DNA from 2 places in the Bacillus sp. EB106-07-01-XG149 genome. Region 2 is predicted to be linked to the other one. Evidence: predicted binding sites of a transcription regulator. Region 2 holds the regulator's gene; the other holds the start of a gene.
What was found. The regulator LexA, encoded in region 2, represses DNA repair genes until DNA is damaged. The targets are predictions, from matches to a motif close to CGAACATATGTTCG.
Positions count from the first base shown of each region.

Region 1: the regulator LexA is predicted to act here: its motif matches at 2,294-2,307, upstream of recN (DNA repair protein RecN).

Region 1 covers NZ_JBYTDP010000002.1:481,868-486,089, reverse strand. Annotated here, with positions in the region: gene dxs (1-deoxy-D-xylulose-5-phosphate synthase) at 1-726, shown strand, start outside; gene AC3WTA_RS08535 (TlyA family RNA methyltransferase) at 730-1,569, shown strand; gene argR (arginine repressor ArgR) at 1,712-2,161, shown strand; gene recN (DNA repair protein RecN) at 2,427-4,166, shown strand.
Region 2 covers NZ_JBYTDP010000004.1:8,888-13,109, reverse strand. Annotated here, with positions in the region: gene AC3WTA_RS17115 (bifunctional metallophosphatase/5'-nucleotidase) at 1-776, shown strand, start outside; gene AC3WTA_RS17110 (DUF896 domain-containing protein) at 816-1,055, opposite strand; gene AC3WTA_RS17105 (YneB family resolvase-like protein) at 1,101-1,757, opposite strand; gene lexA (transcriptional repressor LexA) at 1,900-2,520, shown strand; gene AC3WTA_RS17095 (DUF4097 family beta strand repeat-containing protein) at 2,609-3,415, opposite strand; gene AC3WTA_RS17090 (DUF1700 domain-containing protein) at 3,416-3,958, opposite strand; gene AC3WTA_RS17085 (PadR family transcriptional regulator) at 3,951-4,222, opposite strand, start outside.

The sequences.
Region 1 (4,222 bases), on a different contig from region 2:
TCAACATTTTTACAAAGAGCATATGATCAAGTTGTTCATGATATATGCCGCCAAAATTTAAATGTCTTCATCGGAATCGATCGCTCTGGTTTAGTAGGAGCAGATGGTGAAACGCATCAAGGTGTATTTGACATCTCATTCTTACGTCATTTGCCGAATATGGTACTTATGATGCCGAAAGATGAAAATGAAGGGCAACATTTAGTATATACGGCGATGCAATATGAAGATGGACCAATCGCATTACGTTATGCGCGCGGTAATGGACTTGGTGTTCATATGGATGAAGAATTAAAGGCGATTCCAATCGGTACTTGGGAAACGTTAAAAGAAGGTACACAAGCGGCTATTTTAACATTTGGTACGACAATACCAATGGCAATGGAAGCAGCTGAGCGTCTTGAAAAGGCTGGAGTTTCAGTGAAAGTAGTGAACGCTCGCTTTATTAAACCGATGGATGAAGCATATTTACATGATCTCTTAGGGAAAAATATACCGATTTTAACGATTGAAGAAGCTTGCTTAATTGGTGGTTTTGGAACGGGAGTAGTTGAATTTGCGTCTGAGAACGGGTACCATAGTGCGTTAATTGAACGAATGGGTATTCCAGACCGTTTCATAGAGCACGGTAGTGTAACAAAATTATTAGAAGAAATTGGTTTAACGACAGATGCTGTTGTAGACCGTATTCATACAATGATTCCATCAAAACAAAAAAGGGCGTAACAAATGAGTGCAAAAAAAGAAAGAGTAGATGTACTATTAGTAGAGCGAGGACTTATAGAAACACGTGAGAAAGCAAAACGCGCCGTTATGGCCGGACTTGTATATGCGAATGAGATGAGACTTGATAAGCCAGGAGAGAAGATCCCACAAGATACAGAGATTACGGTGAAGGGACAAGTTATGCCGTATGTAAGCCGTGGTGGTTATAAACTTGAAAAGGCATTGGAGACATTTCACCTGGATTTACAAGATAAAGTTATGATAGATATTGGTTCATCAACTGGTGGCTTTACAGATTGTGCGCTTCAAAACGGAGCGAAATTATCTTATGCATTAGATGTAGGATACAATCAACTTGCGTGGAAATTGCGTCAAGATGAGCGTGTTGTCGTAATGGAACGGACAAACTTCCGTTACGTGACACCAGCAGACTTAGAACGTGGTTTACCGCAATTTGCTAGTATCGATGTTTCATTTATATCATTAAAGCTTATATTGCCGGTTTTAAAAACAATGCTTATGCCTAATGGGGATGTAGCAGCGTTAATTAAACCACAGTTTGAAGCTGGAAGAGAGCAAGTTGGGAAAAAAGGTATCGTTCGTGATCGAAAAGTACATGAGGCTGTCGTAGAAATGATTGTCGACTTTGCTATAAAAGAAGGATACGACGTAGAAGGTTTAACATTCTCACCAATTACGGGTGGGGATGGTAATATTGAATTTTTAATTCATCTGAAATGGCATGGTGAACGTGAGAATGGCGAAAATCATTCTCCAGTTTCTGTTGAGCAAGTAGTTACAGAGGCGCATGATGTCCTAAAACAAAAAGGAAAAGGGGAATAACATATGTTGTTCCTCTTTTTGTTGTAATTGTATAATGATTGTAAAAACAATTGTGTACAAGCAACGAATTATAAGTTAACATAAATAAGTGAAGTATACCAATGTTTAAACTATGGTAAGAGATAGTGTGAGGTGCAAATGTATGAATAAAGGTCAGCGCCATATTAAAATCAGGGAAATTATTGCGAACAAAGAAATTGAAACACAAGATGAATTAGTTGATATTTTACGTAATGAGGGATTTAATGTAACGCAAGCAACAGTATCGCGCGATATTAAAGAACTGCACTTAGTGAAAGTGCCATTACATGATGGGCGCTATAAATATAGCTTGCCAGCAGATCAACGATTTAACCCGTTACAAAAATTAAAACGCAATCTAGTGGATTCATTTGTAAAATTAGACACGGCAGGACATATGCTTGTGCTAAAAACACTGCCTGGTAACGCTCATTCACTTGGAGCACTTATTGATCATTTAGAGTGGGATGAGATCATCGGAACCATCTGTGGTGATGATACTTGCTTAATTATTTGCCGTACACCTGAAGATACAGGTGTTGTCTCTGATCGTTTCTTAAATATGTTGTAAAAAAAATCTTGTTTGCTTTCCTCTGTAAAGTGGAAAGTGAACAGGATTTTTTTATTGGTTAAAAATGTGAATTCTTAATTGTAATATAATATTTTCTTTGAATAAAATTAGAAAATAGGTGGATTGACCCGTAAAACGAATGTTTGGTACAATGGAGCGGTTAGAAAAGTAATTTATACATACAAACATATAGTATGACTATTTGAATGAAGAACTGAGAAAAGCCCTTAATAGGGGATTAGTTTATAACGAGGTGAATGGGGCATTGTTATCGGAATTATCGATTAGAAACTTTGCTATTATTGAGGCATTAAATATTTCTTTTCAAAAAGGGTTAACGGTTTTAAGTGGTGAAACAGGGGCCGGAAAATCGATTATTATTGATGCGATTAGTTTACTTGTAGGTGGCCGTGGTTCAGCGGAATTTGTTCGATACGGAACAGAAAAAGCTGAGATAGAAGGGCTATTTTATGTAGAAGATGAAAAGCATCCGTGTATTGAAAAGGCAGAAGAGTTGGATATAGAAATAGAAGACGGCATGATTATTTTGAAGCGTGATATCGCTGCAAACGGAAAAAGTGTATGTCGTGTAAATGGGAAACTGGTCACCCTTAGTATATTAAAGGAAATTGGAAAAACACTTGTTGATATTCATGGGCAGCACGAAACACAAGATTTAATGAATGAAGAGCGTCATATGTTTATGCTTGATCATTTTGATGGAGATCGCATTGTTAAACAATTGGGTATATATCAAAATGTATACGCTGACTATGAGAAATTAAAAAAACAGTTAAAATCGTTAAGTGAAAATGAACAACAAATGGCGCATCGCTTAGATTTAATTCAATTCCAGCATGAAGAAATCAGTAAGGCAGATTTAAAGATGGATGAAGAAATTGAATTAACTGAAGAACGATTGCAAATTTCTAATTTCGAAAAAATTTACAAAGCATTAGGCGATGCATATCGCTCGTTAAGTGCTGACGGACAAGGGTTAGATAATGTACGAAGCGCAATGGGACAAATGGAGAGTATTACACATTTAGATGAAGTGTATCAAGAAAATCATGATTCAATTGCAAATAGCTACTACTTATTAGAAGAAGTTGCATATCAACTTAGAGAAAAGCTCGATATGATGGAATATGATCCGAAGCGTTTAGACGAAATTGAAACGCGTTTAAATGAAATTCGTATGCTAAAGAGAAAATATGGAAATACTGTAGAAGAGATTTTAGCGTATGCTGATAAAATTGAACAAGAAATTTTTACGATTGAAAATAAAGACGTTCATATTGAAACGACGAAGAAGCAGTTAAAGGAATTAGAAAGTGTTATTCTGAAAGAAGCAACGTCGTTAAGTACTATGCGTCATGAGCTTGCAGAGCATCTTACAAATGCCATTCATCAGGAATTAAAAGAATTATATATGGAGAAAACAAAATTTGAAGTGAGAATCATGAAGAGAGAAGGAAATGCTGAAGAGCCTCTTGTGGAGGGGGCCCCGGTAAGACTTACGGCGGATGGCTACGATCATGTGGAATTTTATATTTCGACAAATCCAGGTGAACCGCTAAAACCACTTTCAAAGGTCGCTTCTGGCGGAGAGTTATCTCGAATTATTTTAGCTTTAAAAAGCATTTTTTCTAAGCATCAAGGTGTTGCATCTGTTATTTTTGATGAAGTGGATACTGGTGTAAGTGGTCGAGTTGCACAGGCTATTGCGGAAAAAATTTATCGAGTATCAGTAAACTCGCAAGTACTTTGTATTACGCACTTACCTCAAGTAGCTTCAATGGCAGATTCACATTTATTTATTCGAAAACAAGTAGCGAATGATCGGACAATTACATCAGTTACCGTTTTAACTATGGAGGATAAAGTAACAGAAATAGCTCGAATGATTTCTGGTGTGGAAATTACAGATTTAACGACAGAACATGCGAAAGAATTACTTACGCAAGCGCATCATTTTAAACAGACAGCAGAGGCTATCCAGTAATGGATAGCTTTTTTTCTCAAATAATGATTTCTTAATTCTTCCGGTTATAAATAAAG
Region 2 (4,222 bases):
TAACCTTCGAAAGAATGGAACAGAAGTGGCTTAAAAAAGAAAGTTATTCAGAGTTGTTGACGGTGCAAGGAATTGAGGCAGATTCAGATGTTCTTTCCTTAGCATCTGATTATGAAGAGAATACACAAAATTGGCTCGATCAACCAATTGGAATAATCTATGGGGACATGCAAATTTCAGATGCTATGCAAACTCGTTTGCAAGATCATCCTTTTATTGAATTCATAAATAAAATACAAATGGATATAGCTAATGTTTCCATTTCTTGTACAAGCTTATTCCATAATACATCTCCAGGTTTCCCTAATCGCGTAACAATGCGTGACATCGTTTCTAATTATATTTATCCAAATACATTAAAAGTAATTAGAATAACTGGAGCGGATATAAAAGATGCCCTTGAACTCTCTGCTTCTTATTTCATATTAAAAGCAGATGGAACTATCATCGTAAACCCTGCCTACATAGAACCAAAGCCGCAACACTATAATTACGATATGTGGGAAGGAATTTCGTACGTATTAAACATTTCCAAACCAATTGGCGAGAGAGCAGAATCCTTACAGTATAAAGGCGCTCCACTTCATATGAACGAAGAATATGACGTCGTTATGAATAATTATCGCGCAAGCGGCGGAGGGAACTTCTTTATGTTTCAAAATAAGCCCGTAATAAAAGACATACCAACAGATATGTCTGAACTTATCGCTAACTATATATTGAAGCACAAAAAGATAGAAGCAACAGTCAATAACAACTGGAAAGTTATTAAATAACGGATATAATAAATAAAAAAGATGGGCTTCGCCCATCTTTTAGTTTAATTTTGCATTATCTTGCTTTTTTAAAGCTTTTAATTTCGCCGGTGTAACATCAGTACCTTCTTCGTTAACAACTTTAATTCCTTTAAGTTCGTTTAACATATTTTGACGAAATCCTTTTAAATATTGTTCACGTAGCGATTGGCGCTCACGTTGTTCTTCTTCAGTTAAACCTTCAGCTTTTGCTTTTTTCGCTAAGAAGTTAATGCGTTCAATGAGTTCGTGACTTTGCATCTCGAATCCCCCTTTTACTCAAAACTGATTATTATCATACAATAGTTAGTCCTCTTTATCAAGCAATTGCTTTGTATATTCTACATATCTTCGATGTACAGTTGCTTTTGAAACATCATGACCAAAACCACGAAGTGTTGCTGCAATTTCTTCAAAAGTTAATTCATTCCGGCGTAAACGTACAATTTCCTCAATTGGCACTTCTTTTTTCTCACGTCCTATACTTAAATGACGATTTTTCAAATTATTCTCTGGACGAAATCCTTTCTCTACCGCTCTTTGCATGCCACGTTTAATTTTTAAATTGTGGATCTTTCTTTGATACTCTTCAACAATCCCAATTATATCTAGCACCATCGAATCAGAGTCAGAGAGTTCTAATTCTCCATTATGCCTATGCGTATATACTTTTATTCCCTCTTTATGTAAACAGTGCATTAATGCAATCTTTGCATTCCCTCTACCAAGGCGCGTTTCATCTTGTATGAGAAGTACATCAACTTGTTCATCGCGAATTGTATCTAGCACTTCTAATATGCCATCACGTTCAATTGTATAACCACTAGCCTGCTCCTCAATCACCTTTACAACATTCATTTGATAGCGCTCAGCTAAATGCAATAATTCATCTTTTTGACGCAATAATGATGTTTCCTGTTCTTCTTTTGTTGTGCTCACACGTGCATAAATAATTGCATTCATTTTGAACCCTTCTTTCTCACTATATTTTCCTTATTAGTGTATCATAAATTCGTCTTTCGTTCGAACTTATGTTTGTAGAATGTTTTTTCGCATGTTATACTTATTAATAAGAAAAATGAAAGAAAACGAGGTGTTAGAAAACATGGAAAAGTTAACGAAACGCCAGCAAGACATTCTCGACTTTATTAAGCTAAAAGTACAAGAAAAAGGATATCCACCTTCCGTACGTGAAATCGGTCAAGCAGTCGGCCTCGCTTCTAGTTCTACAGTGCACGGACATTTATCACGACTAGAAGAAAAAGGATATATTCGACGCGATCCAACAAAACCACGAGCAATTGAAATTTTAGGTGACAACCGAATGGATACAGAAACACAATCTGTTATTCAAGTTCCAATTGTCGGAAAAGTTACTGCTGGATTACCGATTACAGCAGTTGAAAGTGTAGAAGATCACTTCCCACTTCCAGCTAGCATTGTTGCTGGAGCAGACCAAGTATTTATGTTACGTATTTCCGGAGATAGTATGATTGAAGCTGGTATTTTCGATGGGGATTTAGTTGTTGTTCGCCAACAACAGTCTGCATACAACGGTGAAATTGTAGTCGCTTTAACAGAAGATAACGAAGCAACTGTTAAACGTTTCTATAAAGAAAAAGACCATTTCCGTCTACAACCGGAAAACTCTTCATTAGAACCTATCATTTTAAAACAAGTGTCAGTTATTGGAAAAGTAATTGGCGTATATCGTGATTTACATTAAGAATAATAAAAGAAGATAATTACCTTATCTATATACGGTAATTATCTTCTTTTTTTGTATTTTGATAGATTTTCATACATTTTATTTCTTATGAACGAGTTTCAATCGTCACATCGCCAGCAGCTGTTTTACCGCTAATCTTTTTACTACCATTGCCAATTGTTATATTTTTATTTTCTTCATTAAAAATCATCACGTCGCCAGCAGCGCTTTGCCCAGTTATAACTGCATCTTGTGGTTTTTCTAATAAAGTAATATCTACATCCCCAGCAGTTGAACTTGCCTCTACATCATACTTCGGATCATGATCCACAACATATACATCCCCGCTAGCCGTTTTCGCTGTTACTTTCCCTATTACCTTTTTTAAATTCACCTCACCAGCTTTTGTAGAACCCTCCACACTCTTAGCTGTGACATGTTTCAAATCTACTTCTCCAGCGAGTGTCCCAACACTTACACGATCACTTTTCACATCACTTACTTCTATTTGTCCAGTTGATGAATTTATTTTTATCTCTTGGTAAGAACGTTCTGGTACAAATATAGTCAATGTAGACGTTTGAAACTTGAAATTGTAAAAGGAAAAATCAAATGAAGCACCTTTTTCTCTTTCCCCAATAATTTTTAATGTATCACCATCTTCGGCAATACGAATCTCTTGTTTACGTGCATCTCCTGTGTGCTTTACATAAAAAGAAGAGTCGGGAGATTTTTGGACAACAATATCCCCAGCGTCTAACTTAACTTGTATATTTTTTAATGTTTCGTTTTTAATAACGTCTTCTTTGTTTCCTTTTTCTGCAGTTTGCACTGCTTTTTCATATGTTTGTGAAATCCCTATTACTCCAATAATGATACAAGCGATAGCTACTAACAATATTTTCTTCATCATCTACTCCCCTTTTATCATTTTGAAGTTCCATATTACATAACGTACGCATAACTTTTTAAACCACTTCGTACTATAATAAGCGATAATACATAACAACAAACCTACTCCAACAAACGTTATACTAACGAATACATCCAACCATATAAAAGTACCCATAAATACTTTTGCAATAACCAAAAATGGTGTCACTACACTAGCAATCCCACCGACCCAAAAAGAAAATATAAAAGCGATAATTGCAACTAACGGGCCTAACACAATAATGAAATTAAACAAACTAAGTCCAATCGCAGCCATGACAGCCCTTGTTATATTCGAAGTAGATGGGTCCTTTTTCATTTCATCAAAGCGATACAAAGCAAGTAAGTCTTTCGCAATTACTTTCGGAGAACCAAGGCCTTTTATTATTTCCGATTCAGTTTTCCCCTCTTCTTTCCCAAACTGAAAATGCTCTTCATAATCAAATAAAATATCTTTCCCCTCTTCTTCCGGTAACTTTCTAAGATGACTTGATAATTCTTTAAGGAACTGTTCTTTACTCATCCCATTCCACCCCTTCAATAATTTCTTGTACGCCTTTTGCAAAATCACGCCACTCCGTTACTAACAAATTCAGTTGCGTCTCCCCTTGCTCCGTTAGTTGATAATATTTACGAGGTGGCCCCTCTGTAGATTCTTTTAAATACGTTTGAAAATATCCTTCTTTCGTTAAACGACGTAATAAAGGATACACTGACCCTTCCGATATTAAAAATTTATTTGAGATTTGCTGAACAAGTTCATAGCCGTAACAATCTTTACGTTTCA